DNA from 3 places in the Paenibacillus shenyangensis genome. Region 1 is predicted to be linked to each of the others. Evidence: riboswitches for the same ligand, from Rfam matches in the RefSeq annotation. Region 1 holds a riboswitch; each other region holds the start of a gene.
What was found. Region 1 has a riboswitch for thiamine pyrophosphate ahead of thiC (phosphomethylpyrimidine synthase ThiC). Riboswitches for the same ligand answer to the same signal wherever they lie in the genome.
Positions count from the first base shown of each region.

Region 2: it holds a riboswitch for thiamine pyrophosphate, as region 1 does, so the genes downstream of both, tenA (thiaminase II) here and thiC (phosphomethylpyrimidine synthase ThiC) in region 1, are expected to answer to the same signal.
Region 3: it holds a riboswitch for thiamine pyrophosphate, as region 1 does, so the genes downstream of both, thiM (hydroxyethylthiazole kinase) here and thiC (phosphomethylpyrimidine synthase ThiC) in region 1, are expected to answer to the same signal.

Region 1 covers NZ_AOIG01000018.1:19,209-30,219, forward strand. The annotation lists gene thiC (phosphomethylpyrimidine synthase ThiC) at 1-1,716, opposite strand, end outside; gene H065_RS28275 (hypothetical protein) at 1,969-2,202, shown strand; TPP riboswitch at 2,169-2,273, opposite strand; gene H065_RS0115175 (VC0807 family protein) at 2,501-3,121, shown strand; gene H065_RS27925 (hypothetical protein) at 3,245-3,385, opposite strand; gene H065_RS0115180 (iron-containing alcohol dehydrogenase) at 3,658-4,809, shown strand; gene H065_RS0115185 (MOSC domain-containing protein) at 5,184-5,765, shown strand; gene H065_RS0115190 (DEAD/DEAH box helicase) at 5,836-9,270, shown strand; gene H065_RS0115195 (HD-GYP domain-containing protein) at 9,267-10,376, opposite strand; gene H065_RS0115200 (SDR family oxidoreductase) at 10,744-11,011, shown strand, end outside.
Region 2 covers NZ_AOIG01000014.1:82,625-93,635, forward strand. The annotation lists gene H065_RS0112425 (TIGR01777 family oxidoreductase) at 1-225, opposite strand, end outside; gene H065_RS0112430 (SDR family NAD(P)-dependent oxidoreductase) at 743-1,660, opposite strand; gene H065_RS0112435 (SDR family NAD(P)-dependent oxidoreductase) at 1,811-2,722, opposite strand; TPP riboswitch at 3,038-3,140, shown strand; gene tenA (thiaminase II) at 3,309-3,995, shown strand; gene H065_RS0112445 (ECF transporter S component) at 3,992-4,588, shown strand; gene H065_RS0112450 (ABC transporter ATP-binding protein) at 4,566-6,158, shown strand; gene H065_RS0112455 (energy-coupling factor transporter transmembrane component T family protein) at 6,155-6,898, shown strand; gene H065_RS0112460 (GNAT family N-acetyltransferase) at 7,326-7,736, shown strand; gene H065_RS25875 (SMI1/KNR4 family protein) at 7,927-8,394, opposite strand; gene H065_RS0112470 (pentapeptide repeat-containing protein) at 8,401-8,964, opposite strand; gene H065_RS0112475 (amino acid permease) at 9,277-10,677, opposite strand.
Region 3 covers NZ_AOIG01000023.1:37,197-48,207, forward strand. The annotation lists gene H065_RS0118335 (DUF3048 domain-containing protein) at 140-1,309, opposite strand; gene H065_RS0118340 (DoxX family protein) at 2,000-2,530, shown strand; gene H065_RS0118345 (hypothetical protein) at 2,658-3,458, opposite strand; gene H065_RS0118350 (hypothetical protein) at 3,493-3,909, opposite strand; gene H065_RS0118355 (helix-turn-helix domain-containing protein) at 4,223-5,503, opposite strand; gene thiE (thiamine phosphate synthase) at 5,747-6,508, opposite strand; gene thiD (bifunctional hydroxymethylpyrimidine kinase/phosphomethylpyrimidine kinase) at 6,505-7,314, opposite strand; gene thiM (hydroxyethylthiazole kinase) at 7,396-8,193, opposite strand; TPP riboswitch at 8,318-8,419, opposite strand; gene H065_RS0118375 (alpha/beta hydrolase) at 8,585-9,421, opposite strand; gene H065_RS26335 (DUF1129 family protein) at 9,678-10,346, shown strand; gene H065_RS27145 (nuclear transport factor 2 family protein) at 10,804-11,011, shown strand, end outside.

The DNA of each region.
Region 1 (11,011 bases):
CTTGAATTCCTGTGATTTCTCCTGCATTGCTTGTTCCACCTGTACATCGCCGTATTGATCGCGGATATCCTGGGTAATCTTCATGCTGCAGAACTTGGGACCGCACATGGAGCAGAAATGAGCGCTTTTGGCACCTTCGGCAGGCAGTGTCTCGTCATGGTAGCTCATCGCGCGTTCCGGATCGAGGGAGAGGTGGAATTGATCCCGCCAACGGAATTCAAAGCGTGCTCTCGACAGGGCATCATCTCGCTTGCGTGCCTGCGGATGTCCTTTGGCGAGATCGGCAGCATGGGCAGCTATTTTGTAGGCAATTACGCCTTCCTTGACGTCTTCGCGGTTGGGCAGGCCGAGATGTTCCTTGGGCGTGACATAGCAGAGCATGGCCGTTCCATACCAGCCAATCATCGCAGCGCCAATCGCCGAAGTAATATGGTCGTAGCCGGGGGCAATATCCGTCGTCAGCGGTCCCAGGGTATAAAAAGGGGCCTCGTCGCATACTTCCAGCTGGCGGTCCATATTTTCCTTGATCAGATGGATCGGTACATGACCTGGTCCCTCGATCATGACCTGCACGTCATGCTTCCACGCAATATGGGTCAGTTCGCCAAGTGTATCGAGCTCCGCGAACTGGGCTTCATCATTGGCATCGGCGATAGAGCCCGGACGCAGTCCGTCACCGAGGGAAAAGGTGATATCATAACGCTTCATAATCTCGCAAATTTCTTCAAAATGCGTATACAGAAAATTCTCCCGATGATGGGCCAGACACCATGCAGCCATAATCGAACCACCGCGGCTGACGATGCCGGTCACCCGATTGGCTGTCAGCGGAATATAGCGCAGCAGCACACCGGCATGAATAGTAAAGTAGTCTACACCCTGCTCGGCCTGCTCGATCAGCGTATCGCGAAATACTTCCCAGCTCAGATCTTCCGCGCGGCCGTTTACCTTCTCCAGTGCCTGATAAATGGGTACGGTGCCAACAGGTACCGGCGAATTGCGAATGATCCATTCACGGGTCGTATGAATATTTTTGCCGGTGGACAGATCCATGATCGTGTCTGCGCCCCAGCGGATCGCCCAGGTCATCTTCTCCACTTCTTCCTCGATCGATGAAGCGACAGCGGAGTTGCCGATATTGGCATTGATTTTCACATGAAAATGCCGCCCGATAATCATCGGCTCACTCTCGGGATGATTGATATTGGCAGGAATAACAGCTCGCCCGGCTGCCACTTCGGCGCGGACAAATTCAGGTTCCATGCCTTCACGCAGGGCGATAAATTCCATCTCGGGAGTAATGATGCCGCGACGTGCATAATGCAGTTGGGTGACATTGCCCCCAGGGACAGCTGCAGCCGGCTGGTGATGAGCCTGCGGGAATAATTCGGCACCCTGACGTGCTTCGCGCTCGCTGCTCTGGAATCCATTATCCTGCGGCAGTACATGACGCCCTTCATATCGTAGCGTATCCCTGCGCTCCTCGATCCAGTTCTGCCGAAGCGGAGCCAGACCCTGACGGATATTCACTTCACGCCGGGTATCGGTATAAGGACCGCTGGAATCATAAATATGCAGCGGCGCATTGGGAACGATCTCTCCGCGGATCTCGCTATCGGATAAAGCAATCTCGCGTACGGGTACCTGAATGTCTGACCGTGAACCCTCAAGATATACTTTGCGGCTGCCGGGTAGTGGTGTCTGGTAAATAGCCATATAAATAAAAAACCTCCTCGCGAATGTAGATATCCGCTAGGAGACACACTAATACAGGGATGAAAGCATCAAGGTAGAGGAGAAGACTGGGGTGAAGTGATAATCTGCAGTACAGAAAGAAGGCGAATCATAGACGGATAATGACCAAGCCTGTGAATCGGCAGAGCCTGAAGAGAAAGGCTGACTATATGCGCTCGCTCCCTGGCATATACAATAGAACCTATAAGCGGTTCTGTATCCAATCGATCCAGTATGCAGCGAGTAGGCTCATCTGATGCCTCATATGCATGCGCAGCTCATAGTCTGTTCACAGTCTATTGCTATGTGCCTGTTATCTATCTGTTAATTTATGTACGTGTGCAGACCGGCGATTCCTCTGTCAGACTTCCTGCCGGAGGGCAGCACAAAGCCGCCTCCGGGCAGGAAGCGGCAGAAACGGTATCGTCGTATCAACGAAGTCTCAACCACTTTCCTACGCTGGCATGACCCAGATCAGGTTCAAAGGGACCAAAGCAGATGCTTTATCTCAGCCCGTACAGGCGCCCCTAGTGGATACAGTTAACACTATAAGTTGATCTGGATGTAATTGTCAACTTTTGTTATTTTGAGGAAAAGTTCGTATATATGATTGTGTGCAGGAGGATAAACAGATAAATTCCTGATTATTTCGGTCTATAGACGTAGATGATCTAAGCTTAAAGTGGGATGAATATGCATAAATTTAAATATATAATCCGTGTATACATAGTTTGTGCAATTCAATGGATCTGGAGGAGATGTGTTTATGTCCGTACTGCCTGGGCGAAAATATATTATTATGACATTGATTATTAACGGATTGATTCCATGGCTGATCTATATTTTGCTCAAACCGCATATGAGCAGCCTGACAGCATTATCGATTGCGACAGTGGTACCTTTGCTGGACAATCTGATTCATCTGTATCGGCATCGGAATCTGGATGTATTCGGAGGCATTATGCTCTTTACCTTTGTCCTCTCGCTGGTTATGGTGCTGCTCGGAGGCAGCGAGAAGCTACTGTTGATGCGTGAGTCCTTTATTACAGCAGGGGTCGGAGCATTATTCCTGGGATCATTATTAATGCAAAGACCGCTGATCTACCATATGGTGAGCCGGTTTACACCTACTGTAAATGGGGAAGAGAACTGGAAGTATCCTTATTTCCGAAATGTGATGCGCAATATGACGCTGATGTGGGGAATCATTCTGGTACTGGAAGCAGTGACGAAAATAGTCATGATCGCCGAACTTAGTACAGCGACCGTTCTGGCATTTTCCAGTGTAGTATCGTATGGATTTATCGGTCTGGCTATTTTGCTTACGATTGTATACCGCCGTAGATCCTCGGCGAGAATGCAGCAGATCAAACATAATTTTTCCTGAAAAATAGAATAATCAGAATAGTTCTGCATATCAAACAAAGATCCGATGCCTATCGATTCAGGTATCGGATCTTTGTTTGGTGATATTGGCATATCGATCCCTATTCGAATCGTCTGCAGAGGATTAGCTGCCAAATATGCATGCGAGTATGCATACACAAGCCCGATACGCCATGCCGGGGAACGAAAGTATCAGATGAAGTGCAGCCTCAGCCCATTCATTGCGTGACCATGCAGTACTGGATGATTTTACCGGGGTATTCATTCCGTTTCCTCCCTGAAATAGTAGTGTGACATAAAAGGCGAAAAGTCTTTTCAAAATGCATACGTGGAAAATAATGGAACGTTGCTAAAATATAGAATAGAGAACACTAGAACTCTGGAAATGATCATAAAAGTGCTAGCTTAGTTCATCGCATTATATTGTGATTATATTCACAAAAGAAATATTCGTCTCATGATATGATGTATAAGTAAAGAAATACAATCAAAAACAGACGTAAACAAACCATTTTCCATCCTTGAGGAGGAAACGTTATGAGTACGCATATTGTGTATGTACCGAGTATAAATCTGATGGGTCAGGGTTGCTTGCAGGATGCCGGTGCATGTATTGAAGAGCTGGGATTCTCCAAAGCCTTGGTAGTTACCGATAAATTTCTCAGTCACAATGGAACACTGTGCAAAGTGTTGACCATTCTGGAGAATGCCGGCATGAGCTATAAAGTATACGATGACGTCAAACCCAATCCTACAATAGCCAACGTGTATGATGGAGTAAATGTATATAACGAGAATAAATGCGAGTTTATTATTTCGGTCGGCGGCGGCTCTCCCCAGGATGCGGCCAAAGGCATTGGTCTATATGTGACAAATGGTGGGGATTTGCGCAGCTATGAAGGAGTAGGCAAAACCAAAAACGCCTCTGTACCGATTGTGGCGATTAATACAACAGCAGGTACATCGAGTGAATATACAATTAACTATGTCATTACGAATGAAGAGCGCGGGGTCAAAATGGTCATGGTCGACAAAAACAGTCTGGTAACGATCTCGGTCAACGATCCCGAGCTGATGATCGACAAACCTGCAGCACTAACTGCTGCGACCGGCATGGATGCACTGACCCATGCGATCGAAGCGATAGTGACACCCGGAGCATTTACTGTGACAGATGCGACGGCACTGGCAGCAGTAGAGATCATTTTCAATTATCTGCCCCGGGCTGTCCGTAATGGTCATGATATCGAAGCCCGTGAGCAAATGACCTATGTGATGTTTTTGGCGGGACTTGCCTTTAACAATGCCGGTCTGGGTTATGTGCATGCGATGGCTCATCAGCTGGGAGGAATCTACGATCTGCCGCATGGTGTCTGCAATGCGATGCTGTTGCCGATTGTAGAGAGTGAGAACGCCAAGCATGACCCATCCAAATTCCGTGCGATTGCACGGGCTGCAGGCATTACGGTAGATGGCAAATCCGATCAGCAGTGTGCAGAAGAACTGATCGAAGCGATCCGTCTGCTGGCAGCAGAAGTTGGTATTCCGGCACGACTGCAGGAGCTGGGAGTCAATGAAGTGGATCTGGATCGGCTGGCAGACAATGCGATGAAGGATGCCTGTGCGCCTGGTAATCCATATCAACCGGAGCGTGAGGAAGTTATCCGTATGTTCCAGGAGATTCTGTAGATATCCTACACTTCTGAATTGAGGTATCATGCGGTGCTGGCAAGGCAATTTGATTATCCATAGTACGATATTTTCCTGAGAGGCCCGCTGATTGGTGGGTCTTTTTGCTATTCGTAAGGAAAAGAATACTGTAACTTGTCCAACTGTGTAACAGGAGAAGATGCAGAATAGAAGCATATAAGGGAATTCTTCACCTTGTATAATCATGCGCATGGAATATTCATATACAGTTCGATGCAAGAAGGATTATTATGCTGTCTATGCAATTTAGGGACGGCAGAAAAAGGTTGTGTCTGGTGAATGCTCTGCCGGGTATGTCATAATCGAATAAGCGATAAGCTGACTATTCTTGTCATGATCAAAGGAGACATTCCATGAGCCAACTGGACCCAACAATTCCATCGATTCCACCTACCCAGCCGATTACGGTAGAGAGTGTATATATTGCAGATACAAAAGGCAGCTTTGTTACGCGCGAAGTGCCGGAGATTGCGGTCGAACTGGCAGGAATCCCCGGTGATCGACATTATGGACTGCTGCGCCGCGCGGATGCCCGCCAGAAAATATACAAGCGCGGAACGATGATTGCAAATCGCCGTCAGATCAGTATCGTTTCCTACGAGGAATGTCTGGAGATTGCGCAGCACATGAAGCTGACGGAGATACGGCCGGAATGGCTCGGTGCCAATCTGATTATACGTGGACTGGAGCAGCTGACTCTGCTGCCTGCGGGAGCAAGGCTGTTATTTCCGGATGGAACCGGACTGATTTGTGAAGGGGAAAATGAACCCTGCCGCAAGCCTGCCAAAATGATAGAAAGTATCCTTGAACAGCCGGGAATTGCTTCCCGATTCATGCCTGCTGCCAAAAAGCGCCGCGGCATTGTCTGCTCGGTCGAGCGGGAAGGTATTATTCGTCAAGGGGATACGATACAGATCATCACTGCCCATCTATGATACGTATCTATCATCCCTATCGCGGTATGGCAAAACAGGCTGAATCAATCAGCCGGACAGGAGCATGCCCATGAGCACTGAATTCAATCTGCCCGCCATTCAGCGATGGTGCGGCAAAACATCCTACAACAAAGGAATGGCTTATTACCGTTCAGGAAAAGTATCTTTTACGCGTTACGATGATCATCGTAGGCAATATGAAGCGAATATACAGATTCGAACCAATCAGCAGGAACAGGTCCATCTGCATTTTGATGAAGCAGGCAAGGCCCATGCGCATTGTACCTGCCCCTCGCTGGCTTCCTATACATCTTACTGCCAGCATGTGGCAGCTGTAATGATTCATGTCTACGAGTCGGGAGAGCTGGGATTACCGCCGCTTTTGGATACGACAGCTTCTATTTCAGCCGTGCACAACGTTGAGTCTGCCCAGCAGCCAGTTACAGCTACCGATGAAGATACAGATAACCAGCTGGCTGCAGAATTACTCAGTCTGTTCACGAGTCCTATCCGACGACCTGGCGGACGAAGAACCTACTTTGAGACCCGTACTGCACTGCATGTGGAATGGATCTGCCGACCGGTGGCCTACGGTAATGGACAATACCGGCTCGGTCTGGAAATGAAAGCAGGACTGAAACGTCCTTATATTGTGCAGCATATTCAGGAATTTCTGGAATGTGTACGCAGCCGCAGAAGCTATGTGTTCTCGGCCAAATTTATGTATGACCCGGAGCTGCACAGCTTCAGCCGGGAAGATGATGAAGTGATCCGGCAGCTGCTGCTTATTCAGCGGGACGAACAGCCGGAGCTGCCAGCTGATCAATGGGCTGGGAAAGGTACAGGTCATAGTCGACCGATACCAAGTGCGGCAGGTCAGCCCAATCAGCGGATGTTGATAATCCCGGTATCTCATTGGCCCCAGCTGCTGCAGGCTATTATCCAGGCACCCATAGTCCGGCTGGCGTATCAGGAGCAGACTTTTGAAGGTATCGTCCATCGTCCGGGACCGCTGCCGTTGTACTTTGAACTGGATCTGCTGGATGACCAGGAAAAAGGGGACGAACAGAGTCCACTTCACGAGGCTTCCGTCCGAAGCCGTACAGCAGATACGATGTACCAACTGCGTGTAGACGGTATTCAGCAGATGATCGTGCTGGAATCCTATGGGATGGTCATTTATAACGGTGAATTTATCTCGCTCCAAGAAGAAGACTGCCGCCGGTTAAGCGGACTGCAGCAGCTGATGGCAGCTTCGGCTCATCAGCAGCACCGGCTCATCATTCCGCCGGATCAGCTGGAACCGTTGGTACAGCAGGTTATTCCCGGACTCACCCGACTGGGAAATGTCCAGATGACTCGCCGGGTATCGGAGATTGTCGTGCAGACTCCCCTGCAGGCGAGACTGTATCTGGATCACGTCCGGGATCGGTTGCTGGCAGGTCTGGAATTTCAATATGGGGATGTCATTATTAATCCGCTGAATCCTACACCTGCACAAGAGGACGAACGCATCCTGCTACGTGACGGTGAAAAAGAAGAAGAAATCCTGAGGCTGATAGACGAGGCTTCTTTTGCAGCTACCGAAGGTGGCTATTTTCTGAACGATGAGGAAGCGGAGTATGAATTTCTGTATCATATCGTTCCCCGGTTGGAAAAGCTGGTTAAGATCTATGCCACTTCTGTAGTCAAATCGAGAATCCAGGACCCTCTCGCTGCGCCGCGCATTACGGTACATACCGATTCCCGGCATGACTGGCTGGAATTCAAATTCGAACTGGATGGTATTCCGGAATCGGCTATTGTGCAGGTTCTGAAATCGCTGCAGGAACAGCGTCGATATTATCGTCTGCCGAGCGGAACCTTTTTGCCTCTGGAGGATGAGCAGTTCCGGCAGGCGGCTGATTTTATCCGCCGTACGGGTATGGCACTGCCTACGGATGAACAGGCACTGGAAGACGGGGTATTGTTCCGTATACCGGTTATTCATGGGCTGGAAGCACTCGATGCGGCGGATCAGAATGAAGTGGTTCGGTTTGACCGTTCGGTAAGAAGACTGCTGGAAAGTATCCGTAATCCCGATCTGTATGATGCCCCTGTGCCCTCATCACTGGCGCCGATTCTGCGGGATTATCAGCAGTATGGCTATCAATGGCTCAGAACACTGGCCCATTACGGATTTGGTGGTATTCTGGCAGATGATATGGGACTTGGCAAGACGCTGCAAAGTATTACCTTTATCGCTTCGGTATTGTCGGAGATCCGCAGCAGCGGCGAGCCGGCGATTATCGTAGCCCCTGCTTCATTGACCTACAATTGGCAGTATGAGTTCCGCCGCTTCACACCCGATATTCGTACAACCATTATCGATGGCAGCCGAATACAGCGTCAGCGGCAATGGCAGGAGATTCATCGCTCGGACAGTAATGGACTGGGCACGGATGTTATTATCACGTCCTATCCACTGCTGCGCCGGGATGTGGAATATGCCCGTCAGGGTTCATTTCATACCATGATTCTGGATGAGGCGCAGTCCTTCAAAAATGCACTTACGCAGACAGCGCGAGCCGTCAAGCAGATTCAGGCGCGCCATCGATTCGCTCTGACCGGTACACCGATTGAGAATTCAATCTATGAGCTGTGGTCGATCATGCATGTCATTATGCCTGGACTGCTCGGTACACGCAAGGAGTTTGCCGATCTGGAAGCACGTACGATTGCCAAAAGAATACGTCCATTTGTACTAAGACGCATGAAATCGGACGTATTAAAAGAACTGCCGGACAAGCTGGAGACGACTCATGTATCGGAACTTCTGCCCGAGCAGAAAAAAATATATGCCGCTTATTTGGCCCAGCTGCAGCAGGATGCACTGGAGCATCTATACGAGAAGAATTTTGCCGAATACCAGATTCGCATTCTGGCTGGACTCACTCGTCTGCGCCAGATTTGCTGTCATCCGGGATTGTTCGTACAGGATTATGAAGGTGGCTCTGCCAAGCTGGAACAGCTGCTGGAGATTGTGAATGATTACCGGGATGCCGGCAAACGTATCCTTGTATTCTCGCAGTTTACAGGCATGTTATCGAGGATTCGTGAAGAATTGCGTCAGTACAATGTACCTTATTTTTATCTGGATGGCTCTACACCTTCAGCGGAACGGGTTGAACTGTGCCGAAGATTTAACGAAGGAGAACAGGATGTATTTCTGATTTCACTCAAAGCGGGAGGAACCGGACTGAATCTGACCGGAGCGGATACAGTCATATTGTATGATCTGTGGTGGAATCCGGCTGTAGAGGAACAGGCAGCTGATCGGGCACACCGCATGGGACAGCAGAATCGGGTGCAGGTCATTCGCATGGTAGCCAGAGGAACCGTAGAGGAGAAAATGCTGGAGCTGCAGCAGAGCAAAAAAGATTTGATCGACGAAATTATCCAACCCGGTCAAGATGCGACGCCTGTGCTGACCGAGCAGGATATCCGGGAACTGCTGATGATTTAGGTGGTTGGTGCGGGCATATGGGCATTCATGCCTTCTACTGCGGTAATCATAACGGTATGGTGAGCCAGCAGATCCAGATCAAAAGGTGCCATGATTCGTTCACCGGCTTCGTTGTACAGAATTCGTACGATGGGACGCTGTGGAATAGCGGAGTGAATATGGACGACAACTCCCCGTAAGCCACTACTCAAGGTTACGGTCAGTCCAATCGGGTAAATAGCAATACGGCTTTTGAAGATAGCGAGCATGTCTTTGTCATACAGACTGCCGGAGCCGGAATACAGTACTTCCAGCGCCTCATGGGGCAGCATCGCAGCACGATAGACCCGACTGGTCGTAAGCGCGTCATAGGAATCGGCAATACCGATCCATTTGGCATATTCATGAATCTCATGTTCCCGCAGACCGCGCGGATAGCCGCTTCCGTTCAGCCGTTCATGATGCTGATAGGCGCAGTGAGCGGCCAGTAGGGGAATGCCGGGCTCATCTTTTAGCATTTTGTAACCGTACTCGGTGTGAAGTTTGATGATATTATATTCCGCATCCGTCAGTCTGCCCGGCTTGAACAGTACTTCATTTGGAATATAGGATTTGCCTACATCGTGCAGCAGGGAGCCAATGCCCAGCACCTTCATTTCCTCCTGGGAATATCCGTGTACTTTTCCCAGTAAAAGTGTATAGATGCATACATTGAGCGAGTGGTAATATAAATAGTTATCCTTGGTATGCATGCTCATCAGCATTACCATAACTTCCGGATCGGCGCTGATCTCACTGATAATAGTATCAATAATACCGGCAAATGATTTGCCGATAATCGGATAGGATTTCTTCTGTACACTTGGATCAGCAAGAGTTCGGAAATGAGTACGAATCTCACTGAGTGCTTTGCGCTTGATATCTGGGGAGACAATATCTCGGACAATTACATCATCCGTATCTTTATCCAGGATATAGATATAGTCCAGACCATGATTATATAATTTGCGAATAATGCCGGAGGTCAGTTCCACTCCTTCGGAAAGCAGCACAACACCTTCGTCATTGTATATTTTTTTCGCGAGTCGCATCCCGGGCTGGAGCGAGGTGATAGGTAATAGCCTCAATATTTGTCACTTCCATCTGTTCTGGAGTTAGCCACTCATGAGTCGGCACTGGCCACATGATTCACTTCCGTATAAACTGCCGTAGAATGACTATGTATGTGGATGAGTGCAAAAGTAAGGGCATGTATGCGGACAGTATATAAAGTATATCGTCATTTCTTCACAAATTTATAATAATTATAGGGCGTATTTGTAAAATACGACAGAGCTAGTATTGGAAGTTCAGATAGGCGAATGGAAATAAGGCAGATTAAACGCTCGTATGTTCCCATTTTCATAAGGAATGACTGGAAAACAGCAGATTTTGACGCCAATAAGATAAATTTGGATCGTATCTAAATTCCCGTCAGGAAGAGGAGGAAGAACAATGGAACTCGGATTATATGGAAAATCGGTATTTGTCGCAGCAGGCAGCAAAGGTCTCGGGCGGGCAAGCGCACTGGAATTTGCCCGGGAAGGAGCACTGGTGACGATAGCAAGTCGTAATATGGAACATTTGGCAGAGGCAGCGCGAGAGATCGAAGCGGCGACCGGACAACAGGTACATACGGTACGCATGGATGTGGGAGATAAGGAACAGATCCAGCAGGCCATCCAGAGTGCACAGGATACGTATGGACGGCTGGATGTGCTGG
Region 2 (11,011 bases), on a different contig from region 1:
CCGCTTGTTACGTTCCGTATAACGACAGTTGACCGATTTGCCAGCCAGATTAATGACCATTTCGGCACCTTCCAGTGCCTGTACAATGTCAGACTGCTGATTCCAGGGCACATGACCGGACTGCCTGGAAATAATAACAACCTCATAACCCATTTTGCGGAATTCGGCTTCAAAATATTGACCAATAAATCCGGTGCCGCCAGCAAGCACAATTTTTCCAGACATAGCATCAACCCATTTCGTGGAATATAGTGAATTCAACCAGTTACTCGCAGATCCAACCGGTATAATTATTTCAAAATTAAAATAAAAGCGAATAAACAGAACTGTTGTTCACTATATTAATAAACCACGCAGGCAGGCTACGAAAGGTGATTCGTAAAATAAAGCAGGTTTGGATCACTATTCAGGTTACTTTACAGTATGAAAATAAAGGATCAAGAAAGTATTCCGCTGCAAATGATACGGAATACAGAAAGATCAATCGGATTGTTCATCGTTCCCGATCCGGCTATGTAGTTACTTTTTTATTCTAGATGTACCATATTATTCTATATCTATAAGCAAGCTTTGTCATGCACTTAGCGATGTATTTCCGAATAGACGAAGATAGAGAGCACAATAGTGTAGACGAATGGTGCAGCATAAGGCGCAGCAAAACCCCCTTTCTTCATGAAGAAGGGGGTTCTGTCTGCATATAGCCTGGATCGAGGAGGTTGCAAGCTTGAATGATAGGCTGCGTTTAATCAGGCATCTGGTTTGGTTCACGCTTCATCCGTTCACGGTTACCACCATCTACATCCTTACCGCTCAGCATCGGCTGGTGCAGACTGCCTGAAGTAGAGCCGGCGGGTGGAGCGCTCTGGATTACTTTTTGCAGATATTTGGCATTAAGGCTTTCGGTCAGACCAGGCATCAGATTGCTGGAAATGGTAGTTCCTTTGGTCTTGACACCTACTTCGACATTCTCCTGAGGATGGTCGAGCAGATCGATAATGGCGTCGATGACATTTTGCGGATCATCCATCGGCTTCATCTCGGCACGGTGACCGGTATAATTGCCACTATGTTCGAACCATGGCGTATCGGTCGCCCATGGATGAACAGTACAGACATGAATATCCTTTTGGTCTTCCAGCTGCATCTCCTGATACAGCGCGGCGCTGAGTCCGGCGACAGCAAACTTGGTTGCTCCATAAGCAGTGTAATACGGGAAAGGTACCTTGCTAACAATCGAACCCAGATTGATCAGCGTTCCATGTCCCTGCTGCTTGAACTGACGCAGTGCATAGTGGCTGCCGTACATTGTTCCGAGCACATTGGTCTCGACGAGACGGGTCAGATCCGAGGTGGGAATCTCGGTGTACGGACCGATCGCGCCTACACCGGCATTATTGATCCATACATCAATTTTGCCAAAAGCGGACATCGCCGCATCGAACAAACGGGCAATCTCTTCTTCACGGCCGACATCGGTTGTGACGGCGATAGCATTGGGACCGATCTCGGCTGCCATTTGTTCAATCAGCTCGGTACGGCGGGCGGCGAGAACCACATTGGCTCCTTCAGCAGCGAGCTGCTGGGCGACCCCTTTACCAATACCACTGGATGCACCGGTGATTACGACAGTTAACTGGTCATGCGGAATTGTGCTGGCCATACGTATTCCTCCTGTTCGGGATAAAATAGAATATAAAGCCCTATCCGGAGTCATAGCTTTGCAGCAGCAGATTGGATAGGGGGAGATATGCAGATCAGAATATCTACAAATGCCAACTTTCATTCGACAATCGCTTATGCGATCATATCGTTACGATTTATCGGTATCTGTCCGTGAATGTCCATGACCGTCTCCATGCACACTGCTTCCTTCAAATACGGGATCATACAGGCTGCCTGAAGTGAACCCTGCCGGCGGCGCGTCATAGATCAGATTCTGGACGAATTGGCCGCTGATGTTCTCAGTCATCCGAGGCAGCAGGTGGCTGGATAAGGCAGTGCCTCGTACCTTGAAACCGACTTCAATACTTTCTTGCGGGTGGTCGATCAGCCTGTACATGGCATCGATAATATCGTCCGGATCATCCAGCGGCTTCATATCAATCTCGTGACCGCTGTAATTGGCGGCATGATCGGTCCAAGGCGTATTCATTACCCATGGATGTATGGCGCAGACATGAATATCCTTTCGTCCTTCCAGCTTCATCTCCTGATTCAGTGCATAGCTGAGACCGGAGACGGCAGATTTGCTGCCGCTGTAAGCTGCCAGGTAAGGAAAAGCAACCTTGCTGGCAAAGGAAGATACATTAATCAGCGTCCCGTATCCCTGTTGCTTGAACTGGCGTAGCGCATAGTGACTGCCATACATATTGCCAAGCAGATTGATCCGGGTCATTTGTGCTAGCGCATCTAATGGTGATTCGGTAAATGGACCGATTGCAATAGCTCCGGCATTGTTGACCCATACATCGATCCGGCCTAGTTCGGACATTGCTGTCTCGAATACGGCAGCAATACCTTCTTCCCGGCTGACATCGGCGGTGACAGCAATCATTTGGGGAGCATACTGCCGCTCCATTTCCTTGAGTAGATGGGTACGACGGGCGGCAATAACAACGCTGGCACCTTCGGCAGCAAGCCGCTCGGCAAGTCCACGTCCGGTACCACTGGAAGCTCCGGTGATGACAACATTTAACTGATCATGCGGTAGATGTGATGACATGATGTTCCCTCCAGAATAAATCTGACCTCTGTGAATTCCCTTTTATTTCCTTATTCCGATGTAATACACATACCCGTTGGTACAGGCATTTACTCGTTATTTGAGCAATTCATTCGATAATTATGACAAGCTGCCAAGCTGGCAGAAATGAGAGTACCGTGCATTTTGGTAGAGAAGAAGATAATTATTATGGAGAGGAGCAGCCTTGACAGGTGCATCGATGCTGTGTAGAGTAAAAGGCAATCAAACAGACTTCTGTCACACCCTGTTCCGGTATATTATGCAGGAATAGGGAGACAGCAGGCTTATATTGTGAAAGACCACTAGGGGAGCCATTTACTGGCTGAGACGAGATTGCCTCGGACCCTTGGAACCTGATCTAGTTCGTACTAGCGTAGGAAAGTGGAGACCGAGCAGGGCTAATTATGCCATTATTCTGCCGCTCCATTTGGAGCGGCTTTTTTGCGTGGATATGCAGCCGTCAGCGACTGTGATCCGGCGGCAGAGATACATATGAAGCCTGTGAGCATCCATTTTCCTCAGGGAGGTTCTTTCCGAATACTTCAGACAAGGGAGAGATAATAGTATGAGTTTTTCAGCAGAGATTAGACAGGCGGCCGATCCGGTATTTGAGGCCATTTATAACCATCCGTTTGTACAGGGGATTGCCAGAGGAGATCTGAAACCGGAACAGCTGGTTCATTATGTAAAGCAGGATTTTGAATATCTGAATGCCTTTATGCGGATCTATGGAACAGCGATCTCCAAATGCAGCAGCCGCGAGGATATGGACATGTTCAATCAGCAGATTTCCTTTGTACTGAACAGCGAAGTCCATCCGCATAATAACTTCTGTCATGTCGCCGGTGTGCCATATGAGCAGCTGCAGGGTTATCCGGTAGCACCATCTGCACACAACTATATCCGCCATATGCTGACCGCTGCGCAGGAAGGTGATTTGGGCGATATTCTCGCCGTACTGCTGCCATGTCCGTGGACGTACTGGGAAATTGGCAAGCGGCTGATGGAAGATGTAAAACCGGATGTATCCCATCCGTTCTATGACTGGATCGATTTCTATGGCAACCGTACCGATACGATTACGAGCCGGTTCTGCACAAGACTGGATGAGATTGCTGCGGCATCGACGCCGGCGCATCGGGAACGGATGAAGCAGCATTTTATCCTCAGCTGCCAGTTTGAATATATGTTCTGGGATATGGCTTATACGCTGGAAGATTGGCCGGTACAGCTGGAGGTAACCTCCGTATGAACTGGAAAATGAAAGAGGTTGTACTGACCGTTATTCTCGCGGTTGCCTGCGGCGTCCTGTATCTGGGCTGGTCAACGCTGTGGATTCCGATCTCGGCACTGGTCGGGCCGGTAGGCGCCGGATTTATGTTTGGGATCTGGATTATTGCCAGTCCCATCGTTGCATACATTATTCGCAAGCCTGGCGCAGCGCTGATCGCCGAAGTCGCCGCCGCAGCGGTCGAGATGCTGACAGGCAGCCATTTTGGACTGTCTGCCCTGCTGGTTGGTGTATTTCAGGGATTGGGAGCAGAGATTGCTTTTGCGATCTTTGGCTACAAACGATATAACGTGTTCACATTGATGCTATCCGGAGCACTGGCAGCTGTCGGCAGTATTGCCTACAATCTGGTAGCGAATGGCCTCGGCTATTATACAACCCAGATGTTCTTCCTGACGCTGGGTATTCACGTGATCAGCGGCATCGTGCTGGGCGGATTGCTGGCCAAGGTCATCGTCGAAGCATTGGCCCGTACCGGTGTACTGAATCCATATGAAATTATGAAATCACGCCGTAAACAGGGTAAATCGCATGCAATGGCATCTCGGGTGTAGGAACCTGTCGGTAGGCTTCGACCATCAGGAGGAGACCGTGCAAGTACTGGATCAGATCACCGTATCGATCCGGCGCGGGGAGAAGGTACTCATCCTCGGACCAAGCGGCAGTGGCAAATCCACGCTGCTGTCCGTCCTCTCGGGTATTATCCCGGATCACGTAGAAGCCGAAGTGACCGGAGAAATCGACCGTCAGGAAGCCTGCGGCGTCATGTTCCAAGACCCGGATTCCCAGTTCTGTATGCTGCATGTGGATGAAGAGATTGCGTTTAGCCTGGAGAATCGGCAGGTACCACGAGCAGAGATGGACAGTATCATTCAGCAGATGATGAGTATGGTCGGCCTGCATATCGCGCCGCATACGCCAATCGACACGCTATCCGGCGGCATGAAGCAGCGTCTTGCGCTCGCCTGTCTACTGGCGCTGGAGCCGGATGTATTATTCTTCGACGAACCGACTGCCCAGCTCGACCCGGTCAGCCGCAGGGATGTATTTCGGCTGCTGCAGGATATTGCTGCTACAAGCAATCAGACCATGGTGTTTGTTGAGCATGTACTGGATGGCTGTATTGAATGGATGGACCGCGTGATTCTGCTGGATCATCGGGGACGCGTGATTGCAGATGGAGAGCCGGCACATATCGTCACTGCCTATCGTCAGCAGATGGAAGAGGCAGGTATCTGGCTGCCCCGGCTGTTTCCCTACAGCTGGTCGGATATCGTGGCAGACCCGTCGCATCCACTGGCTGCCGAGCTGCACCGGGAATACCGGGAACAGATGGAACGGGATCGGTCATTCACGCAATCCTCTGTCCGTGTACAGACCGACCGACTTACAATTGGTTACCGCAAGCGTCCGGTCATGCAGGATATGAATCTGAGCCTCTACGCGGGCGAATGGGTCGCTATCGCCGGGCAAAATGGCAGCGGCAAAAGCACACTGCTCAAAAGTCTTCTGCGTCTGGAACCCGCATTGTCCGGGCGCATTCTACTGCAGGACAAAGAGCTGCGTAAATGGACGGATCGTGATCTGTATGCCGAAGCCGGATTTGTTTTTCAGAATCCGGAACTGCAGTTTGTGACCGATACAGTCTACGACGAGATTGCTTTTGGCGGCAGACAGCGGGGGTGGTCCGAATCGGAAGTGGAAGCCAAGACGGTACAGTTGCTGCGTGAATTCGGGCTGGAGCAGCACCGTGAACAGCATCCGTTTACCCTTAGTCTGGGACAGAAGCGCCGCCTCAGTGTGGCGACTATGCTGCTGTTCGATCAGAAGCTGCTGTTGCTGGATGAGCCGACGTTTGGACAGGATGCCAAGACATCGGCAGAGTTGCTGCGCCGCCTGCAACAAAGGCAGCAGCAGGGAACGACGATCATTATGGTGACTCACGATATGGAACTGGTGGATCAATATGCGGATCGGATTATTCTGCTGCAGCGCGGAGAGGTGGCTTACAATGGTCCTCCTTATCAGCTGTTCAGTAACGAGAGTATGCTGCAGGACAGCTCGATTATTGCTCCGCTGCCCTACCAACTGATCCATCAGCGAAAGGAGCGGAATGTGATATGAACAGTAACGGTTCCTGGCTCGCTGGTGTGAATCCATCCTGCAAGCTGCTCGCCCATCTATGCGTCATGTTCATGTTGATGGCTGTCTCCGATCCGGTCATTACACTGTGCCTCTGGCTGCTCGCTGTCGTGACAGGCATTGTACTTGGAGGCTGGCGGCTCGGGTATCTACTGAAGCGGCTGCTGCCGTATACGTTGTTTTTTGTACTGATCTTCTGGATGCTGGCTGCCTTTGGTAAAGGTGAACATGTCATCTGGCAGTGGGCCTGGTTCCGTATTACCGAGGAGAGTCTGAATAATGGACTGACGATCGGACTGCGGATGCTGGGGTTCGTCACGTATGGACTGCTATTCACCTCGACGACCGATCTGACCGCACTTATGATGAGCCTGATCCATCAGCTGCGTTTGTCTCCCAAATGGGCGTATGGCATGCTGGCAGGGTTTCGCTTTATCCCTTTGTTCCAGAGTGAACTGCAGCAGATGAAAGCCGCCCACAAGATCCGTGGCTACAAGCAAAAGAACAGCTGGAAAGCCTTTGCCCGCTATGCACTGCCGCTGTTTACCCAGGGAATTCGCAAGTCCGAGCGCATCGCGGTGGCGATGGAGGCAAGAGGATTCACTGGAACGCGGGATCGGACGTATTATTTGACGCCGGTGATGGCGGGGAAAGACTGGCTGTATGCCGCAGGATTGCTGATTGTCGCTGGAGGTATGATCTGGATGCTGGGATTTATGTGATCATTCTTTATAGATAATAAAGCCAACAGAGAAGAAAGCTATTCTTTCTCTGTTGGCTTTATTTATTGTACAGGTATAGTGATTTCCAGCTTGGGAATGTATTTCACTTGGATATCTTATATTTCCATCGCTTAAGATTTCTTTTTTATTTGGAAAAGTTACGCCAGGAACAGGAGAAAAGCTTATAACATTATCTTGTTCACTAACCGAGGTAGTGTTAGCAATTTTCTGGGTGTCGTCTTCTCGTTTCAGGCTATTTTTTAGACTTTGATTTTATTCCAAAAAAAGGAATTTGATCTTTTGACGTGAATACTTAATGGTAGTGTAGTTCCAACAAGTATCTATATACATATGAGGTGAAAAGGATGCTGCTTTACTATTGAGTTGGACTCTTCTTGTGCGCAATACATGATAAGGAGAGATACTATTGAAGTATGTAACAGATAGCAAAGAAATTCAGGCGCATATGCTAAAAGGTTTTTTTGTCGACTGGCTGAGCCATCCGAATGAGGAGACACATCTGAAGCTGCTGGAGAATAGCTACCGGATCGTACTGGCAATAGATGAGCAGATTCAGCAGGTAGTGGGCTTTATTACTGCGATCAGCGACGGAGTACTATCCGCTTATATCCCGCTGCTGGAAGTACTGCCTGAATATCAGAACCAAGGGATCGGTAGCGAGCTGATCCGCCGGATGATGGCGGAACTGGACGGTATTTATATGATCGATTTAATGTGCGATCAGGAGCTGCAGCCCTATTACAGAAAGCAGGGAATGCAACCTGCCTCAGGTATGATCCATCGCAATTATGCGGCGCAGACAGGGACAGTGAGTTAATAATTACGTAAGGACTATAGACCAGAATACCAAAAGCCAGCCTCTTGAAATAAGAAAGAGAGCTGGCTTTTTTGGTATTCTGGTCTATATCATCTGATGATCAAAGCGTATTACTGCTTTAGACAAGGAATGACTAATGTTCCCTGTTTGCTTAATATCGGGCAATCTTTATTATTCGCTGCGCAGGGAGCTAGCTTTCCATTATCTTTTGCTGCGCTTCCAGGGCCCATTCGCACAGCATAGTCAAAAGTGAAGGTAAATCCTTTGCGATCCATTCCAGTGGTGAATCGTCGTACCCATCGTGATAAAGTCGGTACACTACGCCACCTGGCTGCAGTACCAGCAGATCGCCATCACCGAAACTACCGATGGGCAGCAATTCTATTTTCGGTGGGAGTGCCTGTTGTTTGCGATATTCGGCGATTAAGTCCATACCACGAGGATAGGCCCATTCCAGTTCGTTTAGTCCATAGATTTCTGGCTCCATAAAGCGCAGCGAGCCGAAATGTTCCAGCAGCTGGCGATACTCTTCAGGAAAAATCATTTTGTGCTGCTGCTGGAAGGCTGCCAATTTTTCTCGGGACTCAGGTATGATTCCAGAATCACTGCAGGCCGTATAGGCTTTGTTCAATAAATAATCCAGTTCATTGGTATACATAAATAATTATTCCTCCCCTTTCATCGCATTCTGCCGGATTGCTGCAAACGTTCGTCCTGTCGGTGGAATCGCCGATGATAGATCGCAATCGGTAAAATCAACGTATTTGCCCAGCTGTGCCTTGGAGAAATCGACGTTCCTCATCGGATTTGGTCTGGCATTCGGGTATAGGTCGCTCTCGTACCGTCCGCGAAATCTCACATCATCCAGCTTCCCTGTAAACCGGCAGTTCTCGAAAAAGCTGGCGTTCAGATCGGCGCCATTCCAGCGGCACTGCTCAAACAGGCAGCCGACGAATTCGGGATTATAAAAAGAAGCCTGTCCGAATTTGCATCGCTCGAATATACAGTTTCGGTAGGCACCGCTCTGGGCGCCAATCGTGGAGGATTCGAACTTTACTTTTCTAAAGGTACAATCAATAAAATCGCATCCGTAAAAGCGGGCATCGTCCAGGATCGTACGATCGAATAGACAATTCTCGAAGACAACATTCGTGAAAATGGGATGGTTCAGATGGGTCCGGGTGAAATTAATTTGCTGAAGCGAACAATCTTTGACTTCCGACTTCATGGGCCATTGGAGATTGGATTGATCCTGATTCAGAGCGAAGGCCTCCTTTGGATACAGCCTTGTTTTGTTACAGATTAAACGTATCCGGAGCCGGTTTCAAGACGAGAACATATCAAAAAAACCTTCTGTCCACCGAGCGATAGTTCGCTGCTGGACAGAAGGTCTGTGATTATTCCAATATTTGAGATGATAGCCAGAACAATCATCCTATCCATGATCGAAATGGACGAAGAGCGGCTATGGCTATCTTTTTGTATAAAGTCGTAAGTGGCTTACCCATAGATCGCTATCTTATATAGTTGCATCTACTGTCTATGCTTTGCTTCGCAGCTGACGCAGCAGTAGCGGGTAGAAAACAATCCCGCTCGCGATCATCAGCACGCCGAACCAGAACGTTCTCCAGTCGGCGGTACCCGCATAGATCACCCATACCGAATAGATGGTTGCCAGTACAGCGATCAATCCATCCCCGTAGCGACGTTCACCTGCACGGTATCCATCCCCGGTAATGACCAGACGCAGCTGATACAATGCCGAGATCAGATAAGGCACCAGATACGCCAGCGTCGCAATCGCGATAATAAAGTCAAAGGCCTGCGAAATCGACCCGGAGATCGTGGAGAAGATCAGCAGCTGTCCAAGCGCATTGGAGATCCAGAGGGACAGCTTGGGCATTCCCTTACTGTTCACACTACGGAAAGGGCGGAGGAACACGCCCTGCTTGGCAGCTTCATACGGCACTTCGGCACTGAGCAGTACCCAGCCGATAGTGGAACCGATCAGGCTCACGAGTCCCAGTGCAGCGAGCAGATAGCCCCCGATCGGACCCAGCACAGCCGTCATTGCGTCAACCAGTGGATTCTGCGAGTGGATTAGCTTCTCACCCGGCAGCAGTCCCATGGTCAGAATACTGATTCCCACGTACAGCACGAGTGCCATCAACAGACCGACGATTGTCGCGCGCTTCACATCCTGCTTGCGACGGGCACGGGCAGCGAATACCATCGCCGACTCGACCCCGATAAAGGCCCATAGTGTAACGACCGCTGCGCTGTTCACCTGTGACAGCAGTCCCATGGTCTGACCGTCTTCAGTGACATGCGGTGCAGCGAAGGGGCCAATATTCGCTTCCTGAAAAGCGAACAGGGCGATAATAATAAACAGCATAAAGCCGATTACCTTGGTCGCCGTAGCGATCAGGTTCATTTTACCGGCACCTTCGATCCCGCGCAGTGCCAGGGCATGAGTCGCCCACAGCAGCAGCGAGCAGACGATAAAGTTCAGCGCATTGCCTGTCTTGATATCCAGCGTTCCGATGCTGAACCAGACTGCGCTGCTTTTCATGGCCGGGATAAAGGTAGACAGATAGCTGGAGAATGTCGTAATGACCGCGACGAATCCGGCCACATTACCGACCCAGTAGCCCCAGGAGGACATGAATCCCGACAATACCGACAATACCGGATTGTTGGGGAACAGCTCTTTGGCATAAATTTGCGGTCCGCCGTTTAGTTCCGGCTTGCGCAGTGCCAGATTACCGAAGACGAGTGCCAGCATCAGTACGCCGAATCCGGTTATTGCCCAGGCCAGCACCGAGCCTGCCGGGCTGGATACTTCCGCCAGCGAACGGGGAAGCATGAATATTCCGGAACCGACCATATTGCCCACGACGAGGGCGGTCAGAATCCAGAAGCCAACTTTATTGTTACTCACAGTGAAGACTCCTTCCATTGACAGAACGTATAGAGAGCTTGCTGGATGACCATTAATCAGACATACAGCAGGCTGCATCATTAGGATGTGATGATTCAGCGTCAGTTCATGAATCTGCTCCATAAGTAGAGGCGGATTTTAGCGATAGCTGACGTTTACAGTCATATAAATATCATGACAGTATCCTACTATACACTTTTCTCTGGTAAAGCGAAAGAGTGAATTTTGGCAACGGTAAATGCAAATTTATCAAATTTGCTGTAATAACTGTGTATTTTCTATTGTTTTCACGTGTGAATTTTGGGACAATAGGAGGCATGAGCAGTATGGGTCT
Region 3 (11,011 bases), on a different contig from region 1:
CACAATTCTGGCTTTGATAACAACCTTTGTTATCTTATCAATCCGTGTGCGGTTTTGTAAAGAATAGCTTAACAAATAATCTACAATTCTCATACAAACTTCAGTTGTTCTTTATATCATTACACCGAAAGTCTTAATTTTATCCATTATTCTCCATTTTTTTACCGTCAATTGTAAGGTGACTGTCAAATGAAGGGCTATTCGGCACAATATTGTAGTAAGTGACGCCGGGAACGAGCGGAGTCTCCTGACCGTCGCTTCGGAACCGGATTACATCCCCTTTGGTGCGGCTCCATTCACCGCGAATCATCCGCCCCTGCTGGAACATTAGCGCTTTGCCGCCGGCATCCAGATTAAGACTGAGACGTCCCACATCATCCAGCACTTTGTAATCCGCACCTATTACGATTACATTGGCAGCGGTCAGTGGCTGCTTGGTGTTCAGATCGATATGCGGCTTGTTATTCATGCTTCGGGTATACAGGCCGCTGGCTGAATCATACGTGTAGCCGACCGTATAGCTATCGAGCAGATACTTGAGCTGTATGGAATTCACCTGTTCTGCATCGGAGGCAGACGCTGGAGAGTTATCTGCGGCAGTAGAATTAGCCGCTTCACCGGTTGTATGTTCTGTACTTACTACATCCTTGGATGAATCATCCTCAGCTGGCAGGAACGGATAGACCGGCAGGGTTACCTGCTCCGTGTATCCGTTACCCGCTGCTGCTTTGCGCAGCTTTTGCTCATTGGTATACAGATTATGAGGTGCCTTGCGGCTGGAATCACGCCAGAATGGAGCGCTGGCGTTAGTAATTTCGTCGAGATGTTCCTTGTTTCCATTTTGCAAAATCGCGTAGGCATCCGTACTGCCGCCGGCATGGACGAGCAACCCATTAACCGTCTCCCCGAGAGTAATCAGATATGGACGGATGCTGCGTACGGGACCGATGGTAGCGTCACCGTGGTAACTCTGGTAAATGGCGACCAGACGGGTAATCCCTCCCTCGGCAAGCACTTCATAGATCATATCGGCTTCGGCAAGACCGGACTGCGGCCTTGCCGCCGGTGCGTTGTTAATCATAACTGCTACAGGACGCGCCGGATCAGGCTTTTTGACCGCAAGACCGGTGAGCGGCGCAGTATAAGCCGGTACCTGTACTTCCGGTTTCGGTGCAGGCTCTGCTTGTTCCGGAGCGGGTACGGCAGTGGGCGGCGGAGCAGCAACTTCCTCCGACTGACAGGCAGTCAGGCTGATGCCGAGCACAACAGGCATCAATCCTTTGAAAAATGGCAACCTGGTAATTTTCATCATATCCTCCTCTGAATAAAGGACGCAGCAGAGAAAGCAGCCAGCGTGACAGCAGCGTATGGGCTGCAGACAAGAGCATTTCTCTCATCATCCCAAACCACAACGTCAGGCATGAGCAGAAATGCAATGAACACAGCTGCTATATCAAATCATATACCGCGCAGGTGAATTCCCTGTGAACCAGTAGATCATGGAGAGCAATACATAAATACTGCAGTCGGCTGGATCGATGGATCTGCTGTTCTTTTATGTCCTTGTAATAGGCGTTTCTACGGATTATGTACGTTTGTATTCATCTCCTGCCGGATTACCGAATACAAGCAAGCAGTTTCAGACAATATATCCATTATATACATAGCTGTAGCAATGGGAGAACCGAAAAGATCAGATTTGGCAAATTTCTGTCTCGTTTGGAAAGCATATTACGCAGACAAATAAGCAGTCTGGTATTGCACAGGCGGAATACCCATTCCAACCATAAAGTAACAAACCGTATGAATATGCTATTTTTTACAAACTCTAAAGTTTAAGCTCCTTAATCATAAAATATTAAAAATTAAGCTAGATTGTGATTTTTGTTACATATTAAAATTTAGGAATGTTTTAAGATAAAACCATGAAAGAGACAATCATCACATAACATCACAGCATTAACAAAATAGCTTGATACTATACTTAAGGGGTGCATCAATTATGAACAGATGGCTTAGAGAAAGCAAAGTGGCAATGTGGTTGTTAACTATCATACGTGTGTATATCGGCTTCCAGTGGATTGAAGGCGGCTGGGGCAAATTGACCGGCGGATTCGATGCTACCGGATTCCTGACCGGCGCTATCGCCAACACTGGTGGCGAGCATCCAAGCGTACAAGCTGGCTGGGGCGCCTTCTTGCAGAACTTTGCACTGCCGAATGTAGAACTGTTCAACATCCTCGTACCGATCGGTGAATTCCTTGTCGGTCTGGGACTCATTCTTGGTACCTTCACTACCGTCGCTGCCCTGATGGGTATGGTCATGAACTTTGCCTTCCTCTTCTCGGGTACTGTGAGCACCAACCCGTACCTGCTACTGGCCGAGATCTTCATCGTTGTCGCTGGTGCTAATGCCGGTAAAGTCGGTCTGGATCGCTGGGTACTGCCTTATCTGAAAGCTACTCTGTTCAAAAGAAATAATCATCAGCGCGGCGGCAGCCCGACGGCTCCCACACATAAAGCAGCTTGATCATATGCCAAAAATATAGCAAAACAGCCATCTCTAAGCGGATAATCCGTACGAGTTGGCTGTTTTTTTTGTAGTTGGTCTATTTCGTGTATTTCGAATAACAAAACGGATAAATCGAATAAAATGCTTATTTATTTTGCCCGAATACACGGCGCAGTTCCTCTTCCCCTGTCGGCAACGCAAGGGCTACCTCGGACGGATGAGCACGGGAATACATCACCCGGATCACATGCCCCTGCTGCACCAGAGGAAGCTGACTCTCAAAGATTTCCTTCTGTGTATTTATCGTAACCGTATCACCCTGATTGGTTGTAATGGATAATGTCAGTTGCAGCCGGACTTTGCCGTGTCCAGCATTTCCGAGAGGCACTATATCTGTCACCTTGGCATAAGCCTGCTCACCATGCTGGGCAATCTCCATAATATTAGGCGATACTCCCTGCTGCATCATTCGCTCATGCAGCAGATTCTGTATATCAACCTGGGAGACCTGGCCTTGTAGATCGACGCCGACTTTGGCAGGGTCTTTGGGTGAAACCAGCAGCGGAATAATGCTGCCCGGCTGGAACTGGGCGAGTGCCGTCTGCGGAATAACCGCTCGTGTACGTGCCGGGTAAGGCGAATGACCCTGACGGGTAACTACAACATCAATCTCCAATTGCGGCTGCTCGTTGATATAGGTACCAGTCTGCTGTACCCGCTCAATCAATCCTACAGCCGATTCGCCGGATTTTACGGTACGCAGGCTAAAAACAGTACCCAGAATAGAGGGAATAAATACAAGAGCAAAGCCAACATATATCAGTGGACGATACCAGCTGGAATTTATAATACTGAATGCACCGTCTCCCTGAAAGTTGGCATACAGCGGTAGAATGGCAACAGCCATAAGACAGAGTGAACCTATTGTTACAAGAATTTTTCTCATTTTATTTTGCTCCTTATCGATGATTGAGTCTCAACTATCCGTGCAGCGGTCCCATGTAGATCCATTCGGATGGTCGGGATGGATGTGTACCGAGTCCGATTCGATCACCCGGACGGGGAATTTGCATTTTGGGCACCAGTGTCTCCATCGTTTTCTGATAGCGGGCACCGCTATTTTCCAGGATATCCAGCGTCATGACGACAATAGGATCAAAGTTGACCAATTTGCCGGTATCCCGAATCGTAAGTACTGTCCCCATGGCAGTCACCGGAATATGTCCCTGCACGGCTGTCTGTGCATCACGGGCAGATTGCAATCCTGCATTCATCCGGTCACGATGTTCTTTGGGGATGATGCTTTTGACAAACAATCCGCTGATTCCTTTGTTTAGTGTCTCCTCTGCCTGATCCAGTGCATCCTGCTGCTTCTTATTTCGTCTAAAAAATCCCATCTTGATCACGCTCCTGCGCCTGTATTGTTGTTCCTGCTTTTATTATAAAAAGGTTGCAATCGTGCCACAATACATTCCGGCACATACAAAAAAGCAGGCTGTTAGCCTGCTTTAAATACGATAATCGTTTGAATTTTTGCGGAAACAAGACACTTACGACAAATAAAATCAGATATGCCAGCGAGGAATCTGCTACTCATTTACTTTTTATTGCAGCAAATCGGCTTTTTTATGGATATTTTCACCTTTTAGATATGCATTTCATGCCCATGTACGTATTCTGGTAGATGTTATATCCCTCTATTATTGCCTTTTAGGCATGGCGTAGCAAATAGACCAGTTTGCGGTAATACCAAGCTGCATCCTTGTATCTGCGCTGCTCTTCCGACATGACAGCCAGCCCTTCATACAGAATGTTCAATCGTTCCTGATGACGAATCTGCTCAAAATAAGGCAGACAGGCTGTCGCTTCTTCTATAAAAAGATCCGCCTGTCCATGAGCCAATGCCTGCTGGCTGCTATAAAATCGTGCTGCCATCTGCTGGTCCTCTGTCAGCGTCAGAGCGCGCAGCTGCTCCAATCGCTGCACCAGCGCTGCCCAGTCCTGCCTTGCCAGCTCTATCTCGCACCGGTACACCAGCAGCACCGGGGCCATCTGCTGCTGTACTTCGACCGTCTGTGTATCGACCATACTGCCGAATCGATCTACTTCCTGCTCTGCCTGCACCAGTTCGCCAGCCATGGTAAGCATCAGAATACGATTATTCATAATCGCGCTCCATGTATCGCTCTGATGCTGCGCATACACCAGATGCGCTTCGGCCATCGACAGGGCAAGCAGCGCTTCATGAGGCTGCTGCATGGAATGACAATATCCGCTATATAGTACATACAGTCCGGACAGACGGTGGAATAGCCGCTGTTCATAAATATACGAAGTGATCTTTTCAAAAGTCTGCTTGGCATGTTCAAATTGCCGGGTATGTACACAAGCTTCCATGCGAATCTGCTGTGCAGTCAGCCAGGTCTCTCCCTGCTCGGGCAGCAGCTTTAGCCACTGCTCTACCTGCGTTAACACATCATGATATTTTTGCCGGGAGCGGGCAGACTGGATTTTGTAGAACAACATGGCCTTGGTTAACGGCAAGGGCAGCATGGCTTCATCCGGACGTCCAAACCGTTCCAGATAAAAATTCAGATAAGACTGATGCAAATAAGCATAGGCATCCTGATCATTCAGCTGCTGATAATAAGTCGCTTTCATGAGAGCGGTAGTCAGCTCCACCGTCAGCGTATCATGCCGATCCGGCAGATCATTCACCTGCTGCTCCTCAAGCGCTGATGCCTGCACCGATAACTGCTCTACAATCTGATCCGCCTGCTGCAGTACATCATCATCCTGATCGTCAGTATGCAGCAAATAACCCGGCGATACGCCTAGCCGCTCGGCCATCGGTTCTGCCAAATCATCCGGCAGCGGATACCTGCCTGCCAGAATATTGGAGAAATGCGCCTGCGTCACCAGGCCGTCGGTCAATTCCTTGCGTGACATGTCTTTTTTGTGACAGAGATAATCAATCCGTTCTTTTAACAAATGACTCTTCCTTTCGGCAGCGGATCATACGAGCCGCTTTGCTGATTGCTTATATACCAGATTGTAAAGGAAATGCCGGATCGATCTCAAATCGTTATGAACCAATAGTATGTCTCTGCTGCATAACAGATGATCCCACACAAAAAGAACATCACATATGACAAAAAGCCTGCATCCGGTTTACCCTGTGCAGGCACAACCGAATGCAGACGCTATAAATAATCCTTTACTCCAATTCTGCTATCAATACATATCACTGGCCGAAAATAAAGCAGCAAGCTCGGCGGCTGCCTGTCTGCTGTCTATGGCCCCCGCGATAGCTGAAATAACAGCGATCCCATCTGCTCCGGCCTGCAGCACAGGTAATGCATTATGAACATGAATCCCCCCGATGCCAACAAGAGGTATGTTTATCCCCGCTGCACGGATCTGTTCAATAATCGCAGTTCCCTTTACCGGCTCGGCATCAGCTTTGGAACGGGTTGGATAGACAGGTCCGATACCCAGATAATCTGCTCCATCTGCAATCGCCTGCTGTGCTTCGGCCAGGGAATGGGCAGACACGCCAACAATCTTGTCCGGCCCCAGCTGCTGCCAGATCAGTACAGCAGGCGCATCATCCTGACCAATATGCACGCCATCCGCATCCAGCAGCAGTGCCAGCTCCAGATCGTCATTGACTATAAAAGGAACGCCGTGCGCTCTGCATATCCTTTGCAGCCTCCGAGCCAGTTCCAGGGAATCGCTGCCAGTCAGTGCCCCGTTCTCTTTTTCCCGATATTGAAAAAGAGTCGTTCCTCCCGCAATTGCTTCTGTGAGCACCTGTTCCGGTGAACGGGTACAGTTGATGCTACCCATCACCAGATATACCGGCAGCCTTCCGCGAATCCAGCTGCTGCGCGCTTCGGTGCCATGCGCAGGGATACGATTCTGCTCCTCTGATTGTACGGTATATTCTGCCGACTGCCCGGCATTCGGTTCGGTATGTTCTCCGGAAGGCTTCATAATACAGCTCCTTTGCGCCGATAGGCAAAATGATTGGTCGGCCCATGTACCGAGCCGATCCCCAGTCCGTCTGCTATTGCAGCCTGGACAAATGCTTTGGCGGTGCGTACTGCAGACAGCATATCACTGCCGCGTGCCAGCTCGGCGGTAATTGCTGCCGAATAGGTGCATCCCGTCCCGTGTGTATGCGGCGTGTCGATACGGGGACTCTCTGTATAATGGAACTGCTCTCCATCGTACAGCACATCCACGGCCTGATTGGTGGACAGATCATGTCCTCCTTTGACGACTGCATAGCGTGCGCCCATCTGGACCAGCTGCCTAGCAGCCTCTTCGCGTTCAGCCAGTGTATGGATAGTCATACCGGTCAACAATTCAGCTTCCGGCACATTCGGCGTAATAATCGCTGCCAGTGGCAGCAGCTCATCGATCAGTGCTCGTACAGCCTGCTGCTGAAGCAGTACCGATCCTCCTTTGGCTACCATGACCGGGTCAATTACGAGCTGTCGCCAGCCATGCCGGCGTACAGCCTGTGCTACTTCGCGGATAATATCTGCACTGAACAGCATGCCTGTCTTGACTGCATCCGGTGCAAGATCCTCTCCGATCGAATTCAGCTGCTGGATTACGCCTTCCATCTCGACAGGATATACGCCCTGTACGCCCGCCGTATTCTGCGCGGTTACCGCTGTGATCACGGACATGCCGTACACACCCAGTTCCTGAAATGTTTTTAGATCCGCCTGTATGCCTGCACCGCCCCCACTGTCCGAACCTGCAATCGTTAATGCCTGATGAATATTCATCGCTGCTCTCTCCTTTGGATAGGGATATATAGATCGAAATATGGAATGCACGGTATGACTGTTTATGCATGGGATCGATTCTTACAAACGTTCGATTCGTGCCAGCTTCTGCAGCTCTTCCGGGGTTAGCAGGGAAAGTTGGTTGATCAGTTCCACCTGGAAGCTGCCTGTTCCCTGTCCCGCAGTAAGTTTAGCCGCAATCTCTGCTGCTGCTCCGTAAAAGGCCAATGCTTCGGCTGCAGCAGGTAACCAGTATTCCCTGCCTCCACTCACTGCCGCAAATGCTGCTACCACCGAGCTGAGCAAGCAGCCTGCACCGGTGACGCGTGTCAGCAGTTCATGCCCATTACTTATGATCAAGGTCGTCTGTCCATCGGTCACGATATCTTGCTGGCCGGTTACCACGACCAGCGTTCCCAATTGCCGGGCAGATTGCTGCGCCAGCTTCACCCGATCCCCTTCGCCTGCTCCAGCATCCACGCCCCGAATATTCCACTCTGCTCCGGCAACATGAGCCAGCTCTGCAATATTGCTGCGCAAAATATCGACCTGCATCTGTTCGGTCACCTGCCGGGCAGCCTTTGTACGATAGGCAGTCGCTCCGGCCCCTACCGGATCAAATACAACAGGTACTCCCGCCCGGTTGGCCGATTGTCCAGCCAGCATAATCGACTGCAGTGTATATTCATCCAGCGTACCCATATTCAGCATGACAGCTCCCGCCATCGCTGCTACATCAGCCACCTCTTCATGGGCATACGCCATAAACGGCGATGCACCCAGTGCCAGCAGACCATTTGCCGTAAAATTGGTCACCACCACATTGGTAATATTGTGCACAAGCGGATTCTGTTGACGTACCTTTTGCAAAAATGACATCTCTTTTTCCTCCTTTAGTTTTGAACTGCAAAATACATATACAAAAAAGACCCATTCACCTCCAGCAGGAGATCAATGGGTCGTGTCATTCATTCAGGCGTATAGTGCCCCATGGGGCATGAGTGAATATCCGCGTCCACTTCCCTCCGCTGGTATAACCCAGATCAGGTTCCAAGGGTCCGGATGATGATCCGTCTCAGCCTCTGCGGCTCCCCTAGTGAATTCCAAACAATATGATGAGCAACAGAGAATCATCTGTCGGCGATAACGCTACAGCTGTATCCACTGTCCTCTTATAGTTACGATCTTATAAGGATATCCCTTGACTGTCAAATCCATGAAGTAGCCGTCCGCAGCATGATCACACGGATCTATTCAGGAACCCAATCATTCAGATCATCCAGTGCTGCCACTGTGTCTGTGCGGCTTCGCGTCCGGCCAGCCATTCCCGGGTATAACGAAGCAGCTCGCGGCGATGCGGTCCTGACGAATACGTATGATTCGCCTGGAAAATAATCTGCTTGTCACAGCGACCTTCCTGCCGACTCCAGAATTCCTGCTGATACAAAAAAGCATAATCCACCGGAATCACATCATCGCCGGTGCCATGGATCACCAGCACATCCCCGCTAAACTGCCGCGCTTCGATAAATGGCTGGTAATTCCCCAGTGACTCAAAGTAGACCGGCTTAAAGCAGTAACCCAGATAATCCGCTTCTCCTTCGATGACAGCCTGATCATACGTCTCACGACCTACAATTTTAACAATATCATTAAAAGGATGCCCGACCGCCGACCAGAGAACCAGATGCTTGACCCGGTGATCGCGCACCGCCGTCAGGATCGCGACCGCGCCGCCGAGACTGTGCCCGATCAGTGTCACCCGCGTTGGATCGATATCGCTGCAGTTCATCACATAATCCAGTACACTGCGTGTCTGAGCCACCATGGAATCCAGTCCCTGTTGGCCATACAGACCACTGCTCTCCCCACAGCCCGCATAATCAAAACGAACGACCATATACCCTTCAGCCGCGAGTTCACGTGCACTGTTAACAAACAGACGATCCACGCCAATCCGGCTGCCAACAAATCCATGGCAAATGACGATCAGTGGTGTGCGATCTTTGCCTTTTCCCTGTCCATCGGCATGGCGATCCTGCGACGGATAGTGAATACTGGCTGTTAGCTCCAGTTCCTGATGACGAATAATGATATTCCTTTCCATACTGATTCCCCCCTACGATAGCTGTGTATATAATCAGCAAACTCCTATTTTTATAAGGTGAATATCTCAATTTAAATAATTCCGATAAGTTTAATAAGGATTAAATTAACAATATATTAGCATCCCGGTAATTCAATTGTCAATGGAGCAAAAGTGTGGCAGAATAATAGATTCCAGACCGATCTCCGGTACTATACGAAGCCGGTATAAATAGGAATATATTCAGTTACAATTTATTACGATTGGAGGAACGATTATGAGTACTGTACGTCATTTGGTAAAGGACATTAATTCGATTCGTGATCAGCTTAAACAGGATAACCTGAGCTACTATGATGATGTAATTGTACATGTGCGGGATGCACGCATCCGCCGCGAATCCGGTGAAGAACTGCTGCTGGAAATGGGACAGCATCTGCTTGAAGCCCAGCAAAGAGGCAAAACGGCACATCAGCTGTTCGGCAAAGAATCGGACAGCTATGCAAACCAGCTTATCGAGAACCTGCCGGAGGCCCGGCAGATGAGCAAACCTATGTATTATCTGATGATTGTCTGGGTCGCGCTTACATGGGTGTTCCTGCTACAGGCACTGATGGGGTTTTTCAAAATCAATATCAGCGGCTCCGGCGTTGTAGGCGAGATCAGTCTCTCCACCTTGATCCTTGTTGCTGCAGGTGCGGTTGTGCTGGTTGAACTGGTACGCCGCGTTGCCGATCAGCCTGCAGAGAAGAGCGATCTGGACCGTCCGCGGATGCAGATCAATGGCCGCTCGGTCGTATCCTATCTGGTCATTATGATAGCGATCATTGTCGTCGGCACCTATCTGCGCAATGTGATGCCTGTACTGGTTATCTCGCCGTGGGTCAGCCTGATTTTCTGTATAATCGGAATTCTGGGACAGAAGTTTATCTTTATGCGCCGCTAGGAATGCTCCGGATATGCATTCGATTCTATCGGGATCATTCCTTCCACTTCTAACAATATGCATTCATTTCAAAAACGGCTTTTATTGGGTCATACAATAAAAGCCGTTTTTTTGTTGGAATATATATGGAACCTCGATATAGAAAATAAAGAATATCTTTCACTGAAACGATCAGTTAAACCGTGAATCATAGTAACAGCATGAATACATAACGGATATTCCGCAACTTCGTAATTACGCTTTACGTCTTTTATAATAGAATCAGTCCTTTTCAACCGGTTCGAAAATAGCCTCTGTTCGTTATTAATGGCAGTCATGAACTCTCGATAGCTTCTATATTTTGGTGAACGATGCGTTCGCTGGCTAATCATTTGGTTAATATAAGCAAAGCAGCCTGCTACCTATCAAGATAACACCATGAACCGAATCCCTAACGAATAACCAAAGGAGTTTTATTATGAAAAAAACCAGTGTACTACTCTCAAGTCTTATGTTATTAGGTGTACTATCCGCCTGTTCGGGCAATAATACGTCCAATGCTCCGGCTCCATCAACAACCCCAAGTACCGAAAATTCTGGTGGTACGACTCCGGGTACAGCCGAGCCTGCCCAACCGGACAGCTCTGCAAATGCATCTGCCGAAGAAACCAAAATCACCAATAACA